Regions from separate parts of the Pseudomonas salicis genome, predicted to be linked through region 1. Evidence: predicted binding sites of a transcription regulator. Region 1 holds the regulator's gene; each other region holds the start of a gene.

Region 1 (7,145 bases):
CCGACCCTATTCTTGACATGACCAACGCCCGCGACCTGATTCAATCTGCCCAGTGCACCATCCGCCTCGAAATCGAGGCCGTCGAAGGTCTGCTGGCACATATCGATGCGGATTTCGTGAACGCTTGCGAGATGATTCTCGCGAGCCAGGGCCGCGTGGTCGTAGTCGGCATGGGCAAGTCGGGCCACATTGGCAAAAAGATCGCGGCCACACTGGCCAGCACCGGCACCCCGTCGTTTTTCGTCCATCCTGCCGAAGCCAGCCACGGCGACATGGGCATGATCACCAGCGCCGACATCATTCTCGCGCTGTCCAACTCGGGCACCACCGCAGAGATCGTGACGCTCTTGCCCTTGATCAAACGCCTGGGCATCAAGCTCATCAGCCTGACCGGCAACCCCGAGTCGACGCTGGCGAAGGCGGCGGACGTCAACCTCAATGCCCGAGTCGAAAAAGAAGCCTGTCCACTCAACCTGGCGCCCACCTCCTCGACCACCGCTGCATTGGTCATGGGCGATGCGCTGGCCGTCGCCCTGCTGGATGCGCGCGGTTTCACGGCTGAAGATTTCGCATTTTCGCACCCCGGTGGCGCGCTGGGTCGCCGCCTGCTGCTCAAGGTCGAGCACGTCATGCACACTGAGGCCGAACTGCCGAAAGTCGCCCGCGGCACGCCATTGCGTGATTCGCTGATGGAAATGACCCGCAAGGGCCTGGGCATGACCGCCATTGTCGAAGCCGATGGCCGACTGGCAGGGATCTTCACCGACGGCGATTTGCGCCGGACCCTGGACCGCGACATCGACATCCGCCAAGCGACCATCGATGACGTCATGACCGTTCACGGTAAAACCGTCCGTGCCGACATGCTGGCAGCCGAAGCGCTGAAAATCATGGAAGACAACAAGATCGGTGCGCTGATCGTTGTCGACGGGAACGACTACCCGGTGGGTGCGTTCAACCTTCAGGATCTGTTGCGTGCGGGAGTGATGTAAATGAGCGCCGACAACCTCAACAACAGCGAATTGATGCAGCGCGGCAAAGGCATCAAGCTGGCCGTCTTCGATGTCGATGGCGTGCTGACCGATGGCCGACTGTATTTTCTGGAAGATGGCAGCGAGTTCAAGACCTTCAATACCCTCGATGGCCAGGGTATCAAGATGCTGATCAACTCGGGGGTGATCACCGCTATCATCAGCGGCCGCAAGACGCCGGTGGTCGAACGCCGCGCCAAAAACCTGGGCATCGCGCATCTTTATCAGGGACGCGAAGACAAACTGGTGGTGCTCGACGAGCTTTTGCAGCAACTGAACCTAAGCTACGAACAGGTCGCCTATCTGGGTGATGACCTGCCTGACCTGCCGGTGATCCGCCGTGTCGGTCTGGGCATGGCTGTGGCCAATGCCGCCGGATTTGTCCGCCAGCATGCGCATGGCACGACCCAGGCACGAGGCGGCGAAGGCGCCGCCCGGGAATTCTGCGAGTTGATCCTGACAGCTCAGGGCAACCTCGAAGCGGCCCACGCCGCCTACTTATAGAAGTGCATTTATGCTGAGCAAAAGAATTCGTACGTTCCTGATCTTCGGTGTGCTGGCGGTACTGCTTGCAGCGGCCGGCTATTGGAACATCAGCCCGGAAAGCTTCATGGATCAACCCAAAGCGGCCGTGGATGAGAACGCCATCGATTATTACGCGATGAACGCGCACAGCATCCAGTACCTGCCGGATGGGTCAATGCAATATGACATGACCGCCGACAAGGTCGAGCACCTCAAGGCCACCGACGTAACCCTGATGACGACCCCGGTTTTGCAGATGTTTCGCGGATCGGAGTTTCCCTGGCACGTGCAGAGCGTGCGCGCCGAAGTGTCGCCAGGAGGCGATCATGTCGAGCTGATCGACAAGGTTCGCATCAACCGCACGGACGAAAAGAACCGCACCACGATCATCACCAGCACCCGCATGACGGTCTTCCCTCAGAAGCAATATGCGGAAACCGCGCAACCCGTTAGAATCGACGGTTTCAACGGTGTGAGCACCGGTACGGGTATGAAAGCCTATCTAAAAGAAAGCAGGATACACCTGCTATCGAACGCAAGAGGACAGTATGAGGCTCCTTAAAACCCTCCCTATTTTGCTTGGCCTGGGCGCAGCACTGGGAAGCGTGAGCGCCTGGGCTCTGCCGAACGATCAGGATCAGCCCATCCGTGTTCAAGCCGATGACGCCCAACTGGACGACAAGCAAGGCATCGCCACCTACACCGGTAACGTGATCATCACCCAGGGTTCGATGAAGGTTACCGGCAACAAGGTGACCATGACTCGCACCCCTGCTGGTGATATCGATGTCGTGACCTCTGTCGGCAACCTTGCGTATTTCGAGCAACTGCAGACCGCCGGCGACCCGAAACCCGTGCAGGGCTGGGGCGTGACGATCCAGTACCATGCGCCGCAAAACCGCATCGTATTGATCGACAAGGCCAAGGTAGTCGACAAGGACAACAACGTGACTCAGGGCGAGAAGATCGTCTATGACACGGTGAGAAAACTTGCCAGCGCTGGCCGCGCCACCGGCAGTAAGGTGACCGAAGCGCGTCCTCGCGTCGACATGGTGATCCAGCCGAAAAAGAAAACCGACCAGCAGAAGGCCCCTTAATGGCAACGCTGAAAGCCCAACACTTGGCCAAGGCTTACAAAAGCCGCCAAGTCGTACGTGACGTCAGCCTGTCCATCGACAGCGGCCAGATCGTCGGTCTCCTGGGCCCTAACGGCGCAGGCAAGACAACGTGCTTCTACATGATCGTCGGCCTGGTTCAGGCCGATCAGGGCCGCGTGCTGATCGACGACCAGGACGTGAGCCACCAGCCGATGCATGGCCGTGCTCGCGCCGGTATCGGCTATCTGCCGCAGGAAGCGTCGATCTTCCGCAAGCTGTCGGTGTCGGACAACATCATGGCGATCCTCGAGACCCGCAAGGAGCTCGATCGCGCAGGACGCCGCAAAGAGCTGGAAAGCTTGCTGCAGGAGTTCCATATCACACACATCCGCGACAACCTCGGGATGAGCCTGTCCGGTGGTGAACGCCGCCGAGTGGAAATCGCACGCGCACTGGCAACGTCGCCGAAATTCATTCTGCTGGACGAACCCTTCGCGGGCGTCGACCCCATCTCCGTGGGCGATATCAAGCAGATCATCTACCATCTCAAAGCGAAGGGTATCGGCGTTCTGATCACCGACCACAACGTCCGTGAGACACTCGACATCTGCGAAACGGCTTACATCGTCAACGATGGGCAACTGATTGCAGAAGGCGATTCCGAAACCATCCTGGCCAACCAGTTGGTCAAGGAAGTGTATCTCGGTCACGAGTTCCGCCTGTAAACCACGCAATGGCAAGGGGTTGGTCGGCGAACGCAGCATACGCCTCATCACCAACCTCGCATAAATTGTCATTACACCCTAGGCAAACACTCCGGGTTCAGGCATATAATTTGCTTAAGTTGGCGCCTCGGCGCCCCTAGTAGTGGATGGCGCGCATGTGCGCCGGCGAATAAGGTGTTAAGCCCCTGCCATGAAACCTTCGCTAGTCTTGAGAATGGGCCAGCAGCTGACGATGACACCGCAGCTGCAACAGGCCATCCGCTTACTCCAACTGTCGACGCTGGATCTCCAACAGGAAATTCAGGAGGCACTGGAGTCCAATCCGATGCTGGAGCGCCAGGAAGAAGGCGACGACTTCGATAATGCCGACCCCATGGCCGACAATATCGAGCAAAAGCCCAACCCTGACGTACAGGAACCGACCTACCAGGAATCCGCACCCACCGTCGACAATCTCGAAGACGGCGAATGGAGCGAAAGCGAGCGTATCCCCAACGAACTGCCCGTCGATACGGCCTGGGAAGACGTCTACCAGACCAGCGCCAGCAGCCTGCCCAGCAATGACGATGACGAGTGGGATTTCACCACACGCACGTCGGCGGGCGAGAGCTTGCAAAGCCATCTGCTTTGGCAACTGAACCTGGCGCCGATGTCGGATACCGATCGTTTGATCGCCGTCACGCTGATCGACTGCATCAACAATCAGGGTTACCTCGACGAATCCCTGGAAGAGCTGCTGGACGCCTTCGACCCGGAACTCGACATCGAGCTGGACGAAATCGAAGCCGTGCTGCATCGCATTCAGCAATTCGAGCCGGCTGGCGTCGGCGCCCGCACGCTTGGCGAGTGCTTGTTGCTGCAACTGCGCCAGCTTCCGGCCAAGACCAAATGGCTGGCGGAAGCCCAGCGACTGGTCGGCGATTACATCGACCTGCTCGGCAGCCGTGACTACGCTCAACTGATGCGGCGCATGAAGATCAAGGAAGATGATCTGCGCCAGGTCATCGAACTGGTCCAGAGCCTCAACCCACGCCCTGGCTCGCAGATCGAATCCACCGAAGCCGAATACGTAGTGCCGGACGTCATCGTGCGTAAGCACAATGAGCGCTGGCTGGTCGAGCTCAATCAGGAAGCCGTTCCCCGCCTTCGGGTGAATCCGCAATACGCCGGTTTCGTGCGCCGCGCGGACACAAGCGCCGACAACACCTTCATGCGCAACCAGTTGCAAGAAGCCCGCTGGTTCATCAAAAGCCTGCAAAGCCGTAACGAAACCCTGATGAAAGTGGCGACCCAAATCGTCGAGCATCAGCGGGGCTTTCTGGAGTATGGCGACGAGGCGATGAAGCCGTTGGTGCTGCACGACATCGCTGAGGCGGTGGGCATGCACGAATCGACGATTTCCCGTGTCACCACGCAGAAATTCATGCATACACCCCGTGGTATCTACGAACTGAAGTATTTCTTTTCCAGCCACGTCAGCACCTCCGAAGGCGGCGAATGCTCGTCCACTGCCATTCGCGCAATCATCAAAAAACTGGTTGCCGCGGAAAATCAGAAAAAGCCGTTGAGTGACAGCAAGATCGCTGGTTTACTGGAGGCACAAGGCATTCAAGTGGCCCGTCGCACAGTCGCCAAGTACCGCGAGTCCTTAGGAATCGCGCCGTCCAGCGAACGCAAGCGACTGATGTAAAGGTCACAAGCCACAGCGTTCCAGTGGCAGGCAACTCAGCCTGCCTCTTAATGCACTGGCAACGAAGGAGAAGCTGTATGCAAGTCAACATCAGTGGACACCAACTGGAAGTGACCAAGCCCCTGCGCGAATACATCGAGCTGAAGCTGAAAAAGCTCGAAGGGCATTTTGACAAGATTACGAACGTGCAGGTGACGATGGCCGTCGAGAAGCTCAAACAGAAGATCGAGGCCACCCTGCATATCCACGGTGGAGAGGTCGTTGCCAATGCCGAACATGATGACATGTACGCGGCGATCGACCTGCTCACTGACAAGCTCGACAGACAATTGCTCAAGCATAAGGAAAAGCAGCAAAGCATCCTCAAAGGTGCGGCAGCTCGCTGACACTCCCCATCCATGATCCGACTTGAAAATATCCTGACCCCTGGCCGGTCCCTCGTGAACGTGCCAGGCGGCAGTAAAAAAGCCGTTCTCGAAGAGATTGCCAAACTGATCGGGCAACAAGTGCCCGAATTCGACTGGCAAACCGTCTACGAAAGCCTTATCGCCCGTGAAAAACTCGGTTCCACCGGGTTTGGCAACGGCATCGCGATCCCCCATTGCCGCCTGAAAGGCTGCGCGGCGCCTGTGAGCGCGGTGCTGCACCTGGAACGCCCGGTGGATTTCGACGCCATCGACGGCGCGCCTGTGGATCTGCTGTTCGTGCTGCTCGTCCCGGAAGCGGCCACCGACGCCCACCTCGAACTTCTGCGTCAGATCGCCAGCATGCTTGACCGCGCGGACGTGCGCGCCAGCCTGCGTGGTGCCAAGAGCAGCGAAGAGCTTTACAACGTCGTGCTCAACGTCCAGAACGGTCACTGATCATGCGCATGATCATCGTCAGCGGTCGCTCCGGCTCCGGCAAGAGCACGGCCCTCGATGTTCTCGAAGACAGCGGTTTCTACTGCGTCGATAACCTGCCGGCAGGCCTGCTCCCCGAACTTGCCGAGCGCGCACTGATCAATACCGAACTCGCCGAGCCGTTGTTGGCGGTCTCTATCGACGCCCGAAACGTGCCCAGCCACCTGACCCGTTTTCCGCGAATGCTCGAAGAGGTCCGCGCTCGCCACATTCAGTGCGACGTGCTGTTCCTCGACGCTGAAGAGTCCACACTGCTCAAGCGCTTTTCTGAAACGCGCCGCCGCCATCCGCTGAGCAATGCCACGCGCTCGCTGGCCGAAGCGATTCGAGATGAAAAAACCTTACTGGGGCCGATCATCGACCTGGCCGATCTGACCATCGATACGACCCACCTGAATCTTTATCAGTTGCGCGACACGTTGAAGCTGCGCCTGCTGAACAAGCCCGAACCCGGCACCGCTTTCCTCATTGAATCCTTTGGCTTCAAACGCGGCATGCCCGTGGACGCGGATCTGGTGTTCGACGTGCGCTGCCTGCCCAACCCCTACTGGAAACCGGAGTTGCGCGAGCAATCCGGACTCGACCAGCCGGTGGCGGACTATCTGGCGGCGCAACCCGATGTCGAAGAGATGTTTCAGGACATCTCGTCATACCTGACCAAGTGGCTGCCGCGCTTCGCTGCCAGCAACCGCGCCTACGTTACCATTGCCATTGGCTGCACCGGCGGACACCACCGCTCCGTCTACCTGACCGAACGTTTGGGTCAGGTCCTGCAACAATCGCTCAAGAATGTTCAGGTTCGCCACCGCGACCTAAGCTAAGGACCCCCAACGCGATGCCCGCTCACCAAATCACCATCATCAACAAGCTGGGCCTGCACGCCCGCGCTGCCGCCAAATTCGTCGGCGTTGCCGGCAAGTACCCCTGCCAGATCCGCGTGGGCCGCACTCCGGACAGCATGGTCGATGGTAAAAGCATCATGGCCGTCATGATGCTGGCCGCAGGCAAAGGCACCGAAATACACCTGCTGACAGAAGGCGACGACGAACACGCCGCGCTGGAAGGTTTGATCGAACTGATCAACAACAAGTTTGATGAAGGGGAATGAGGGTTGGTCGACCTTCGCCGAATTCGTTATTCCCGAAACACAGCCCGACGGTAAGCCGGGCTTCTCA
Region 2 (7,145 bases), on a different contig from region 1:
TAACCACCGGAGACGCTCCTAGCATCAGTACGGCAATTAACACAAATACCGCACTGACACTGCGGCTAATGAAAAGAAACAACGCGTCCCGCTCAAACTTCCCCGCGCCCTTGAACCACGATGACTGCCACTGCATCAGCGTGATCGCCGCAAAGCACAAGATACCGGACATCAACGATAGAGCGTCACTCCAGCCGTAAAAGGCGCCAGTCATGACAATGAGCAATGACGTCGTCACCACCAAATGCAACAACGCGATAGTGGGGAGCTGATCGCAACGAGATTGAAGGGCCGCGGAAGGCGCAGCACGCTCACGCAGTAAAAGCGTGTTAAATCCTGCATCCTGGGCCAGGAAAAGAACACTCGCCAACACATAGATGTAGGTGTAGTGACCGAAAGCACTAGACCCCATGCTCCGGGCAAACAGTACAGAGAGCCCTAAGGAGACGGCAGCCGAGTACCCGGTGACGCCCCACTGCATCATCAAAGGCGTGAAACGCTTAAATAAGACCTGACGCTGCACCAGATCCATTACGCTTGAACCTGGCGGATGGAAAGTTGGAATGGGGTCGGTACACAGACCAACGATGGCAAAAACATCAATCTAGAGAAAAAATCCACTCGACCTTCTTTTTTAACGGCTGAAAAAGGTCGTAAGACCATAGCGGCAGTAAGCGAGAACTTCACGCATTCCGAGCTGAGCATCGCCATCCAGCAGGATGGCGGAAAGATGGTGCCGAAAACAGGAATCGAACCTGCGACCTTCGCGTTACGAGTGCGCTGCTCTACCGACTGAGCTATTTCGGCGTTGGGACAGAAAGCTAGCAGGACTCTCATTTCGCGGCAACCGCTACTGAGGCTGGCTGGCGATTACGCCTTGTTGCCAAAATCGTGGCTGGTAATTACCTCCAAAATCGTGGCGAAATTGTTCCTTACGATCTTCAAGATGAGGAAAGTCGCGTATCACCGTAAAGGCAAAAAAACTCACAGCCATCATGACGCCCGTCACCCAAAGCCCGTAAAACTTGAAAGCACCTTGAGGTTGCGCGGGCCTTTCGTGAATCGCCAGCAGCCACCCGGCGGCGATGGCCAGACACAACTGCGAGTAAGGCATGACAATCACACCATCGACCATCGATTGCGTCAGCGCACCGATTAGGCTGGCGAACAGGCATAAGCGTAGAAGATGAACAGGCATCTCTGGAGAGCACTTTTGTCTGATTAGAACAAATGTTGCTATCAATCCGCGAGCGACCAGCCCCACCACCAAAAGCGTCGAAGGAATGCCCCACTCACTGGCCCACTGCAAAATGGCCTGATGGGGGTGGGCCGCAACCGGGTTGTAGAGATCGGCAAACTGCATTGGACCTGCGCCCAACAGCGGCTGGGCTTTGATCATTTCCCAAGCCTGCAGCCAAATAATGTCGCGGGCAGACAGTGAAGTGGTCATACGCTCTGACGCAGAGTTAATCACCGTGATACCCAGCCACTTACACAGCACGACGAATACAAGGTAATAGAGCACAAGCCCCGCCAGCATCGTCAGCCCCTGCCAGCGTAGCCAGCGACGCCCCTGTGCGCCGCACCAAAACATGACGAAGCCCGCGGCGGCCATGCCCAGCCAGGTTCCTCGGGTGGCGCCCGTGATTGCGATCATCCACCAAGCCACCAGCAGCGTAAATATCCACACGCGCGACTTGCTCCCGTACTCACCGGCAAGCAGAGGCAATGCCAAAAGCGGCAACGTGAACGTCTGGAACTGCCCGTAGAAGCGCCGATTGGCGAAACCCTCCAGTAGCATGTCGACATCGATCGTTGAAAGGTCGCTCGACAACCCCGCAAGCGAGGCGGCTGCAAACTGAACACACTTGAATGCACAAATCGCCAACACCAGCCCTATCAAACGCTTGTCCAGCGAGGGGCCATTATGTTGTCGTTCGAGCCCCACGGCCAGGCAGATCCCCACACAGGAGACGACCAACGCCAACTCGGCGAGTGCCCAGGCTGGTTGATGCGAACCCATAACCGAGGCAATTGCCAGCGCCATTAGAAGAAGGGCGATGCCGTGTCCCCTAACGCCATTGGTAGTCAAGAGAGAGAGAGATTTACGGTGAATCAACAGCACTATTGATAAAAAAACAGCGATCATGCACTGAAAAGCACGCTGCCTGTCATGGGTTCCAAACACAGGCAACGTGACGGACAACACCATTAACAACCAAAATAAAAAAAACATACTCCGTGAGATCCGACTTGTTGCCATGCCTAAACGGCTCTCTCATAAGAACGTTCGTGCGAACGACAAAAAACCCGACCGGTGAGGATCGGGTTTTTGAATACGATACCGAAATCTGCTCAGGCTAACCGCTGAACGCAGTCGTATCAGCTACCGCTACCGGTACAGCCAGAAACGGAATACTTAGTGGTGTTACCACAGCTCCAAACACCAGCAGTGGTGCGAGTAAGCGTAACGGTTTTACTGTTTACAGCCGGGTTACCTTTAATGGCACAGACGAGGGTTGCCGTGCCATCGGCAGCAACAGATACGGTTGTAGCGCAACGAGTAGTAGAAGCAGTCAAGCCAAAGTCTGCAGGGTTTGTAGATGTAGCAGTCAATGAACCTTCGTTAATTTTGGTTTCTGCAAGGGTCTTGCCCGGGGTAATTTCAGCCAGAGCAGCGCCCAGTTGAGATTTCCCAGTATAGTCCTGATAAGCAGGCAGAGCGATGGCGGCTAGAATACCGATGATTGCAACCACAATCATAAGCTCGATCAGTGTAAAACCTTTCTGTGAATTCATCACGACTTCTCCAAGCGTCAATTGATCAGATGCCACCCATTTGTTAAGCACAAGGCGTGCCAGCTAAAGGACAGACGCATAGACTAGCTCGAGACAGCCAAGCCGGCGTCCTCGCTCTCCCTTTTTAAGCACTATGTGACATTTTTTGTCACTTGGCTGCCATTCATTTGGCAGCCAAGCCCGACTACGCTATAAACCACTCACTGTAAGTGTCTGGTGGCTTTAATGACTGATGTCGTCCTAACTGGTTTGGCCAAACAACTCGTTGTCGCTGAGTTGCTCAATGAAAAGACTGCCCAGCAGGCCTATCAGCAAGCGCGAAAGGACAAGCTTTCGCTGGTTAGCTATCTGGTCCAGAACAAGCTGGTTAATAGCTTGCTGCTGGCCGAGATGGCATCAGACCAGTTTGGGCTCCCTTTTTTAGACTTATCGACCCTAGATAGGGAAGGCCAGCCTAAGGGGCTCGTGAGCGAGAAGCTCGTTCGCCAACATTGCGCTTTGCCCCTCTGGCGCCGCGGAAACAAGCTGTTCGTAGGAGTTTCAGATCCCACCAATCATCAAGCCATCACGGACATTCAGTTCAGTACTGGCCTGAATACTGAAGCCATCCTCGTTGAGGATGACAAGCTCACCGTTGCCATCGACAAATTGTTTGATACCCATGCTGGCCTAGGAGAAATGGCGGACGTCGATCTCAGCATGGAGGTGGAGAACGACACAGAAACAAAGGAAACGATGCTGGGAGACGTCGATGCCGAAGACGCTCCGGTGGTGAGGTTCGTCAATAAGATGTTGATGGATGCTATTCGCTTAGGGTCTTCTGATCTTCACTTCGAGCCTTACGAAAAGATTTTCAGAGTTCGGTTGCGTACGGACGGCATTCTCCATGAGGTTGCGAAACCACCCACACAACTTGCAGGTCGGATTGCTGCTCGCCTCAAGGTAATGGCTGGGCTGGATATTTCTGAGCGCCGAAAGCCCCAAGACGGTCGTATCAAGCTTCGGATCTCGCGAAACCGCGCCATCGACTTTCGAGTGAACACGCTTCCCACACTGTGGGGCGAAAAAATTGTGATGCGGATACTTGACCCCACTAGTGCGCAGATGGGGATTGATGCTTTGGGGTATGAACCAGACCAAAAAGCGCTTTACCTCGAGGCCTTGAGTAAGCCGCAGGGGATGATTTTGGTAACGGGCCCGACTGGCTCTGGCAAAACGGTGTCGCTCTATACGGGCCTGAATATTTTGAATACTCCAGACATAAATATTTCGACCGCAGAGGATCCAGTAGAGATCAATCTGGAGGGCATCAACCAAGTCAACGTGAACCCTCGCCAAGGTATGGACTTTTCGCAGGCATTGCGTGCATTTTTGCGCCAAGACCCTGACGTCATCATGGTGGGCGAGATCCGTGACCTGGAAACGGCGGAGATAGCCATCAAAGCCTCCCAAACGGGGCATATGGTCCTTTCAACATTACACACAAACAGCGCCGCAGAAACACTAACGCGCTTGCACCATATGGGCGTCGCTGCTTTTAACATCGCCACCGCCATTAACCTTATTATTGCTCAACGGCTGGCACGTAAGCTGTGCACATTTTGCAAGAAAGAAATCACAGTTCCAAAAGAAACATTGATCGCTGAAGGGTTCCCAGCAGAAGAGATAGGAAAATTTACGCTTTATTCACCTGTGGGGTGCGAGCATTGCAATGCTGGGTATAAAGGAAGGGTCGGAATTTACGAAGTCGTCAAGAATACGCCAGCACTTGAACGCATAATTATGGAAGAAGGAAACTCGATTGACATTTCACAGCAAATGCGTAAGGACGGATTCAAAGACCTGCGCACCTCTGGGCTCTTAAAAGCCATGCAAGGGCTGACGAGCCTTGAGGAAATCAACCGAGTAACCAAGGATTAACCATGGCAGCTAAAGCAGTAAAGGTCAGTGTTTATTCTTGGGAAGGCGTTGACAAGAAAGGCACTAAGGTTAGCGGAGAGCTTAACGGCCACAACCCTGCTTTGGTCAAAGCCCAGCTACGAAAACAAGGAATAAATCCGCTTAAAGTTCGTAAAAAAAGCGTTTCTATATTCGGCTCCGGAAAACGAATCAAGCCTCTGGATATCGCTTTTTTCACTCGTCAAATGGCAACAATGATGAAAGCCGGCGTGCCCTTACTACAATCATTCGACATTATCAGCGATGGCTCAGAAAACCCTCGCATGCGAAAACTAGTTGATGACGTAAAGCAGAGCGTGGCGTCGGGTCATAGCCTTGCTATATCCCTCAGACAAAGGCCTGAATACTTTGATGATCTTTATTGCAGTCTAGTCGATGCTGGTGAGCAGGCGGGTGCGCTTGAGTCATTGCTGGATCGGGTAGCTACGTACAAAGAAAAAACAGAATCGTTGAAATCAAAGATAAGAAAAGCCATGAGCTATCCAATTGCGGTAGTGATCGTGGCTTTTGTCGTAACCGCAATTCTACTGATCAAGGTTGTCCCGCAATTCCAGTCGATTTTTGAAGGATTTGGCGCACAACTACCTGCCTTTACCTTAATGGTGGTCCATCTCTCCGAGTTCGTTCAGGAGTATTGGTATGTAGTACTGTGCGCTATTATTGCTCTCTTTTTTGCTTTCAAGAAAGCGTACAAAAGCTCCGAGAGGTTTCGAAACTGGCTGGACAAAGTGTTGCTGAAAATCCCAGTAATTGGACCTCTGCTGTATAAGTCAGCTGTTGCCCGGTATGCCCGAACATTGTCGACCACATTCTCCGCAGGAGTACCGTTGGTCGAGGCATTGGATTCAGTTTCAGGCGCGACGGGCAACGTCATTTTCAGAGATGCCGTCAACAAAATCAAACAAGATGTATCAACGGGTATGCAGTTGAATTTTTCGATGCGCTCCACTGGCGTATTCCCGACACTTGCGGTGCAGATGACTGCCATCGGTGAAGAGTCCGGTGCTCTGGACTCAATGCTTGATAAAGTGGCGACCTACTACGAAGAGGAGGTCGACAACATGGTCGATAGTCTCACCAGTCTTATGGAACCGCTGATCATGGCGTTTCTAGGTGTAATCGTCGGCGGCCTCGTAATCGCAATGTACCTACCAATCTTCCAGCTCGGACAAGTCGTCTAACCATGTCCCTCCCCAACCTCCTGGCCAGCTCTCCGCTGGCCTTCGCCGTTTGCGCGTTAATCCTGGGCCTACTCGTCGGCAGTTTCCTCAACGTCGTCGTCTACCGCCTCCCAAAAATGATGCTCCGCGACTGGAAAACCCAAGCCCGTGAGGTCCTGGAACTCCCTCCAGAACCCACCCCGGAAACCTTCAACCTCCTGCTCCCCCACTCCCGGTGCCCGCATTGTTCCCACAAGATCCGCGCATGGGAAAACCTGCCTGTCGTGAGCTATCTCGCCCTCGGCGGAAAGTGTTCGAGCTGCAAGGCGCCGATCAGTAAACGTTATCCTTTGGTCGAGCTGGCGTGCGGTGTGATGTCGGCGTTTATCGCCTGGCACTTCGGCTTCGGTTGGCAAGCGGGGGCGGTGTTGGTGTTGAGTTGGGGGTTGTTGTCGATGAGTTTGATCGACGCCGATCACCAGTTGTTGCCGGATGCGATTGTGTTGCCGTTGTTGTGGCTGGGGTTGATCGTCAATGCGTTCGGGCTGTTTGCTTCGCTGAGCGATGCGGTATGGGGTGCGGTCGCGGGGTACTTGGTGTTGTGGACGGTGTTTTGGCTGTTCAAGCTGATCACGGGCAAGGAAGGCATGGGCTATGGCGATTTCAAGTTGCTGTCGATGTTGGGCGCTTGGGGTGGTTGGCAGATTTTGCCGTTGACGATTTTGTTGTCGTCGATTGTCGGCGCGGTGCTGGGCCTGATTTTGCTGCGTGTGCGCAATGTCGAGACGAGCACGCCGATCCCGTTTGGGCCGTATCTCGCCATCGCGGGGTGGATCGCGTTGCTGTGGGGTGATCAAATAACGTCTTCGTATTTGCAGATCGCCGGTTTCAGATGACTTCTCCTCACGCGCAGCAACCCGCGACACCCTGGATTCTTGGCCTGACGGGCGGCATCGGCAGCGGCAAGAGCGCGGCAGCGCAGTGCTTCGCGGATCTGGGCATTCATTTGGTGGATGCCGATAACGCCGCTCGCTGGGTGGTCGAGCCGGGGCGTCCTGCGCTGGCGCAGATTGCCGAGCACTTCGGTGAAGGTGTTTTGCAAGCCGACGGCACGCTGAACCGAGGCGCGCTGCGGGCGCTGATTTTCAAGGAGCCGCAGCAGCGTGTCTGGCTTGAAGGTCTGTTGCATCCGCTGATCCGTGAGGAAATCCGTCAATACCTGGCCCG
Region 3 (7,145 bases), on a different contig from region 1:
GCCGGGGTGATGGCAACCAGACCGGCAACCACGCCCGAGGCGATGCCCAGTGCGCTTGGCTTACCGTGGGTCAGCCACTCGGCGAACATCCAGCCCAGTGCAGCGGCGGCGGTTGCGATCTGAGTGACCAGCATCGCCATACCGGCAGTGCCGTTGGCTGCAGCAGCCGAGCCTGCGTTGAAGCCGAACCAGCCTACCCACAGCATTGCTGCGCCGACCAGGGTGTAACCCAGGTTGTGCGGAGCCATTGGGGTGGTCGGGAAGCCTTTGCGTTTGCCCAGTACCAGGCACGCTACCAGGCCAGCCACACCGGCGTTGATGTGAACAACGGTGCCGCCCGCGAAGTCGAGAACGCCCCAGTCCCACAGCAGACCACCCACGCCACTCCAGACCATGTGCGCGATGGGCGCATAGACCAGGGTGAACCAGATGGCCATGAAGATCAGCATCGCGGAGAACTTCATGCGTTCTGCGAAGGCACCGACGATCAGAGCCGGGGTGATGATGGCGAAGGTCATCTGGAAGGTGACGAACACGGCTTCAGGAAACAGCGCCGTCGCACCGGTGATGCTGGCAGGCGTGATGCCCGCCAGGAACGCCTTCGACAGACCGCCGACGAAGGAGTTGAAATTGATGACGTTGGCTTCCATTCCCGTGGTGTCGAAGGCCAGGCTGTAACCGTAGATGCACCACAGGATGCTGATCAGGCCGGTGATGGCGAAGCACTGCATCATCACGGAAAGCACGTTTTTCTGACGAACCATGCCGCCGTAGAACAGTGCCAGACCGGGAACGGTCATGAACAGTACGAGCGCGGTAGACGTCAGCATCCAGGCGGTGTCGCCTGAGTTGAGTACAGGTGCTGCGGGGGCTGCCACTTCGTCTGCCGCCATGGCCAAGCCAGGGGTTACGAGGGACAACAGGGCTCCTAGCCCTGCGAATTGACGCAGAGTCATATTGTTTTCTCCTGGGGCGTTGGGGTTTGGCGGCTTAGATTGCGTCGGTATCGGTTTCGCCGGTACGGATGCGAATAGCCTGTTCCAGATTGACCACGAAGATCTTTCCGTCACCGATCTTGCCGGTGTTGGCCGCTTTGGTTATCGCTTCGATAACGCGGTCCAGATCCTTGTCATCGATCGCAACGTCGATCTTCACCTTGGGAAGGAAGTCGACAACGTATTCCGCACCGCGATACAGCTCGGTGTGGCCTTTCTGACGTCCGAAGCCTTTGACTTCAGTTACCGTGATGCCCTGCACGCCGATTTCCGACAACGACTCGCGTACGTCGTCCAGCTTGAACGGCTTGATGATGGCAGTGACTAGCTTCATGAAACTTTCTCCCGAATTGGTGGACTTGCCCCAGGAAAACAAACCCGTCTCAAGTCTAAGCGCAGTGTCTGGCTTTGTAACGCGTCGTTGGCCCGAAACAGGTCAACTCCAGAAAACCGCTTCTGACGAAACACTTCCCCGCTCCGCCTGCCGCACTGCATTCGTCACAGCGACTGCATCAGTGCATGGGTCATATGCCACTAAGCAGAAACCTTGCCATCTCGTGAAAACCCGCGAATTACGGCCCCTCAGCTCACTCCACGCGACTTCAGATCGCCATCACTCAATCCCGCCGCACAACAACAGTGCGAACGTGCACGACCAAATGCTCGAAAAGCGTGCAACGCGCCAGCGTGAAATGACTATAGACGCTGCGTGATACACTGCCGCCCCTCTGATTCCGGAAGACGAAGATGCTCCCGCCAAAAGCCTTTCTAGATGCCCTGAGCGGCCACGCCTCGCGGTTGTTCAACGGCGAGACCCCACTGCCCCGCAACGAATTCGAGACCCAGTTCAAAGCCCTGCTGCAAAGCGGCTTCAGCAAACTGGATCTGGTCAGCCGGGAAGAATTCGACAGCCAGATGGTCGTCCTGGCCCGAACCCGTGCCCGTCTTGAGGCACTGGAAGCGAAGATGGCAGAGATGGAAGCGCAGTTGGCGGGGCAGCCGAAGGAATAAACCATTCGCCCTCCCGGTGCCCCGCTCAGGGGCACGATCGTTTGCCTGATTGGCTTTATGTCCTGAGACGATCTGCGGAAATACCCCGTAGAACTTACCCCCTCCCTCACCCCACTCCCCTGACTATCCTTCAGCACGCCGCAGGAAGCGGTGCTGCCTTCAAGGATCAGTCATGTCCCTCGCCATCGTTCTCAGCCGCGCTCAAGTCGGGGTCGAAGCCCCTGCGGTGACCGTCGAAACTCATCTCGCCAACGGCCTGCCGGCGTTGACGCTGGTGGGGTTGCCGGAGGGGGCGGTGAGGGAAAGTAAGGATCGGGTACGTTCGGCGATTCTGAATTGTCGACTGGACTTTCCGGCGCGGCGGATCACGTTGAATCTGGCGCCCGCCGATCTGCCGAAAGACGGCGGGCGTTTCGATCTGGCGATTGCATTGGGCTTGCTGGCGGCAAGTGGGCAGCTACCCACGCTGGCCCTCGATGGCGTGGAATGTCTGGGCGAGCTGGCGCTGTCGGGCGCGATACGTCCGGTGCAGGGTGTGTTGCCTGCGGCGTTGGCGGCGCGGGAGGCGGGGCATACGCTGATCGTCCCGGCGGTGAACGCTGAAGAGGCGTGTCTGGCGTCGGGTTTGAAGGTAATTGCGGTCAGTCATCTGTTGGAATTGGTGTCTCACCTCAACGGCCATACCCCGATTGCGCCGTATAAATCCAACGGCCTGATTCTGCAAACCCAGCCTTATCCGGACTTGAGCGAGGTTCAGGGCCAGCCCGCCGCCAAACGTGCGTTGCTGGTCGCCGCTGCCGGGGCGCATAACCTGCTGTTCAGCGGTCCGCCGGGGACGGGCAAAACCCTGCTGGCGAGTCGTCTTCCCGGTCTTTTGCCACCGCTGGACGAGCGTGAGGCGCTGGAGGTCGCAGCGATTCAATCGGTGGCCAGTCATGCGCCCCTCACCAGTTGGCCCCAGCGGCCGTTTCGACAACCCCATCATTCGGCGTCCGGGCCAGCGCTGGTTGGCGGTGGTAGTCGTCCGCAACCCGGCGAAATCACGTTGGCTCACCACGGCGTGCTGTTTCTCGATGAATTGCCCGAGTTTGATCGGCGCGTGCTGGAGGTGCTGCGTGAGCCGCTGGAGTCCGGCCATATCGTGATTTCCCGCGCCCGGGATCGTGTGCGCTTTCCGGCGCGCTTTCAATTGGTCGCCGCCATGAACCCTTGCCCGTGCGGCTATCACGGCGAGCCGACCGGGCGTTGCCGCTGCTCCACCGATCAGATTCAGCGTTATCGCAACAAGCTGTCCGGGCCGTTGCTGGATCGCATCGACCTGCACCTGACCGTCGCCCGCGAAGCGACGTCGCTGGCCGCCACCGCTCAAACCGGCGAAAGCAGTGCCAGCGCCGCACGGCTGGTCTCCGAAGCTCGCGACCGTCAGCAAAAGCGCCAAGGCTGCGCCAACGCCTTCCTTGACCTTCCCGCCTTACGCCAACACTGCGCCTTGCTGCCAGAAGACGAAGACTGGCTCGAAACCGCGTGCGAGCGCTTGAGCCTGTCACTTCGTTCGGCCCATCGACTGCTGAAAGTCGCGCGCACGCTGGCGGATCTAGAGCGGGTCGAGGCGATTTCCAGAAGCCATATTGCCGAAGCGTTGCAGTACCGGCCGTCGTCGGGATGAGCGTTCAAGCTTTTGATTCTGGCCTCAGGCCGTAGCAGTCCGGCTTGCCGGCGGTGGCCTATTTGAGATCGATGCCGCCGGCAAGCCGGACTGCTACAGGGGATCGGCGTAGGCTGTTAGACCTGCTCATCCTTACCGAAACCGATCCACTTCCTTGCGCAGATCCGCCGCCAGCGCATTCAACTCCTGCGCCGTCACCGCCAGGTTCGACACCACTTCGCGCTGTTCGCTGTTGGCGAGGGCGATGCTCTGCAAATTGGCACTGAGTAGCGTCGCGGTGTTGCTTTGCTCTTGGGTCGCGGTGGTGATCGACGCGAATTGCTCGCCCGCAGAGCGGCTTTGCTCGTCGATATGGGCCAGTGCGGCGGCCACTTTGGCGTTACGCGACAGGCCTTCCTGCATCAGCGTATTGCCCTGTTCCATGGTGCTGATGGCGTTGCCGGTTTCCTGCTGGATGCTGGCGATCATGCCGGAGATTTCGTCTGTGGCCTGACGGGTGCGAGAGGCGAGATTACGCACTTCATCAGCGACCACCGCGAACCCGCGACCTTGCTCCCCTGCCCGCGCAGCCTCAATGGCGGCGTTGAGGGCAAGCAGGTTGGTCTGCTCGGCGATGGAGGTGATGACACTGACGATGCCGCCGATTTCCTGCGAACGCTGACCAAGGGTGTCGATCACGGCGGCGGTGCTGCCGAGCGACCCGGCGATCTGCTCAAGGGACGCCGAGGCTTCTTCCATCGAGGCGCGACCGATGCGGGTTTGCTGGGCGTTGCCCTGGGCCAGACGCTCGGTGTTGCCCATGTTGTCGGCGATGGTCAGGGCCGTGGCGCTGAACTCTTCGACGGCCCCCGCCATGCTGGTGATCTCACCGGACTGTTGCTCCATGCCTTCATACGCGCCGCCCGACAGGCCGGACAAGGCCTGCGCTCGACCGCTGACTTCTTGGGCCGCGATACGAATGTGCGAGACCATGGTTTCCAGCGCCTGGCCCATCTGGTTGAAGCTGCTGGCCAATTGGCCGATTTCGTCGTGGCGCGTAATATTCAGGCGCGCGCTCAGGTCACCGGCGCCGAGGGCTTCGGCCTGATTCACAAGGTCCGACAGCGGCTGCAATTTGCTGCGCAACAGCCAGATCGCCGAGCCAACTGCGATCAGCATCGCCAACAGGCTGCCGATGGCGAGTTGAGTGCCCACGCTCCAGGTCACGGCGCTGATTTCCGCTTTAGGCATGGTGGCGAGCACGACCCATGGTCCACCGGAGAACGGCTCCGCGACCGTGTAGAAATCATCCCCTGCGTCTTGCCAGAAACGGCCTTTGTTCGGGGTTTTGACGAATTCGGCCAAGGTTTTGCTCGCCTGATCCAGATCCTTCACGCCCGCAGGCGGCACCAGCCATTTATTCTGTTCGTCGAGCAGGGCCAACGAGCCGGTCGAGCCGATGCGGAAGCTTTTGAGGTTGTCGAACTGCGACTTCTGCGCGTCGGTGTAATCGAAACCCACAAACAGCACGGCGATGACCTTGCCGCCCGCGTCCCGCACAGGGGTGTATTGGGTCATGTACAGCCGGTCAAACAACAGCGCGCGACCCACGTAACTCTGCCCAGCGAGCAATTTTTCGTACGCCGGGTGTTTGTGGTCCAGCACGGTGCCGATGGCGCGGGAACCGTCCTGCTTGTTCAATGAGGTGCTGACCCGGATGAAGTCGTCGCCGTTGCGCACGAAGACTGTCGCGACGCCTGCCGTCATTTTCTTGAAGTCGTCGACTTCGGCGAAGTCATTGTTCAGCGGGTTGCCATTGAGCAGGAGCGCAGGCGTTTGTACCCCGGCAACGGTGATTTGTTGCTCGGGCTGCAACGTCAGGCCGCCACTGAAGCGCTTCTCGAACAGCCCGCTCAAACGTTGAGTGCTGTCACGCAAAGTGCTGTGGAACGTATTGAGCTGATCGGCCAACAACCGCGCTTCGCTGCCCATATGCTCTTCGCGGATAACGAGGTTCGCCGAATCCAGCGAACGCAGGGCGAACAGGGTACTGCCGCTGATGACGACCGCCAGGATGACGGCCAGGGCGATGCCAAGCTGCGAGGCAATGCGGGCACGGGGTTGAGGCATGAAAACTCCTTGCCAAACGACCGGATCGTCCTGACCTCAGGTGTACCGTTCGGGCTGATTTCTAATAGAGGGTATCGATAGGCCGATCGATTGTTGTCGGCTCTGTAATAACACCTTCGGCTGACACCGAAAATACTTGAGTCCTACACGGGGTCTTAGGACGGAAGGCAACGGACAGCCGCTTCTGGCCGCAGGCCGTGGGAGCTGGCTTGCCTGCGATCTGCTGCAAAGCAGTAGCAATACCTGAAGACTCAATATGCCTGACACACCTCAGACCTCGCCTTTACTGCCGCTACGCGCCAGATCGTAGGCAAGCCAACTCCCACGGCCTTCGGCCAGGACCAAAAGCCAGACCGCATCGCCCCCGGCACTCCTAAGGCCTGCGGCCAAAAGCAAAACCGGCAATAGCTACTCCAATATCGTCACATCCGGCAATTCCATCGCCTGCACCTCGCCCTGGAGGAAATCGCTCAGGCGGCGCAACCGCTCTCCCCCCGGGCGGGTTTTGGGCCAGACGAGGTAGTAGTTCTCGCCGCTGACCACCGCCGTACGCCACGGAAGACTGAGCCGGCCTTGGAGAACGTCTTCGGCCACCATCAGCAGGTCGCCCATCGACACCCCATATCCCCGCGCCGCCGCGATCATCCCCAGCTCCAGCGTGTCGAACACCTGCCCGCCCTTGAGCGAGACCTGATCCGACAAACCCATGCGCTCAAGCCAACTGCGCCAATCCCGGCGATCCGGCGTGGGGTGCAGCAATTCGGCGCTGGCCAGTCGCGCAACATCCCAAGGCACGTCATCAAGCAGGCTGGGCGATCCCACCGGAATCAACAGTTCCGGAAACAGATAGGTCGCCTCCCATTCCGGGGGGAAATGCCCACGACTCAGCAACACCGCGCAGTCAAACGGCTCCTGAGCGAAATCGACGTTATCGATGTCCATCCACGCGCTCGTCAGTTGCACCTCATTGCCCACCTGCAAATGACGAAACCGGCTGAGCCGCGCCAGCAACCAGCGCATGGTCAGCGTCGAGGGTGCTTTCATGCGCAAAATACCCTCTTCGGCCATCAGCGCACTGCACGCGCGCTCCAGTGCCGAGAACCCTTCACGAACCCCCGGCAACAGCTCCCGAGCCGCTTCAGTCAGTTGCAGATTGCGCCCGTTGCGGCGAAACAATCGGCAGGCAAAGTGCTGCTCAAGGGTGTGAATGTGCCGACTGACCGCGCTTTGTGTGATCGACAGTTCTTCGGCGGCGCGGGTAAATGAGCTGTGCCGCGCTGCAGCTTCAAATGCACGGAGCGCATACAAAGGCGGAAGACTACGAGGCATCGGGCTCATTCCTCTTGGCGTGATGGCGATCTCGG

Evidence for each region. Region 1 encodes sigma-54, which starts transcription at its own class of promoters, with help from an activator protein. Its sites were predicted from a motif close to ANTGGCATNNANNTTGCTNT; they were not measured.
Region 2: ACWKWE_RS20670 (pilin) is a predicted target of sigma-54. The motif match lies at 2,844-2,863, and genes of this name have one in related genera.
Region 3: glnK (P-II family nitrogen regulator) is a predicted target of sigma-54. The motif match lies at 1,531-1,550, and genes of this name have one in related genera.

Annotation. Positions count from the first base shown of each region.
Region 1 covers NZ_JBSKHU010000002.1:724,953-732,097, forward strand. Annotated here, with positions in the region: gene ACWKWE_RS09525 (KpsF/GutQ family sugar-phosphate isomerase) at 18-992, shown strand; gene ACWKWE_RS09530 (KdsC family phosphatase) at 1,026-1,535, shown strand; gene lptC (LPS export ABC transporter periplasmic protein LptC) at 1,546-2,118, shown strand; gene lptA (lipopolysaccharide transport periplasmic protein LptA) at 2,105-2,653, shown strand; gene lptB (LPS export ABC transporter ATP-binding protein) at 2,653-3,378, shown strand; gene ACWKWE_RS09550 (RNA polymerase factor sigma-54) at 3,569-5,068, shown strand; gene hpf (ribosome hibernation-promoting factor, HPF/YfiA family) at 5,146-5,454, shown strand; gene ptsN (PTS IIA-like nitrogen regulatory protein PtsN) at 5,467-5,931, shown strand; gene rapZ (RNase adapter RapZ) at 5,934-6,791, shown strand; gene ACWKWE_RS09570 (HPr family phosphocarrier protein) at 6,806-7,078, shown strand.
Region 2 covers NZ_JBSKHU010000005.1:495,962-503,106, reverse strand. Annotated here, with positions in the region: gene ACWKWE_RS20685 (oligosaccharide flippase family protein) at 1-532, opposite strand, end outside; tRNA gene ACWKWE_RS20680 (tRNA-Thr) at 732-807, opposite strand; gene ACWKWE_RS20675 (O-antigen ligase family protein) at 851-2,236, opposite strand; gene ACWKWE_RS20670 (pilin) at 2,383-2,799, opposite strand; gene pilB (type IV-A pilus assembly ATPase PilB) at 3,025-4,719, shown strand; gene ACWKWE_RS20660 (type II secretion system F family protein) at 4,722-5,939, shown strand; gene ACWKWE_RS20655 (prepilin peptidase) at 5,942-6,814, shown strand; gene coaE (dephospho-CoA kinase) at 6,811-7,145, shown strand, end outside.
Region 3 covers NZ_JBSKHU010000006.1:207,739-214,883, forward strand. Annotated here, with positions in the region: gene ACWKWE_RS22410 (ammonium transporter) at 1-956, opposite strand, end outside; gene glnK (P-II family nitrogen regulator) at 991-1,329, opposite strand; gene ACWKWE_RS22420 (accessory factor UbiK family protein) at 1,743-2,006, shown strand; gene ACWKWE_RS22425 (YifB family Mg chelatase-like AAA ATPase) at 2,179-3,672, shown strand; gene ACWKWE_RS22430 (methyl-accepting chemotaxis protein) at 3,805-4,665, opposite strand; partial or broken gene ACWKWE_RS22435 (Cache 3/Cache 2 fusion domain-containing protein) at 4,660-5,781, opposite strand; gene ACWKWE_RS22440 (LysR substrate-binding domain-containing protein) at 6,190-7,110, opposite strand.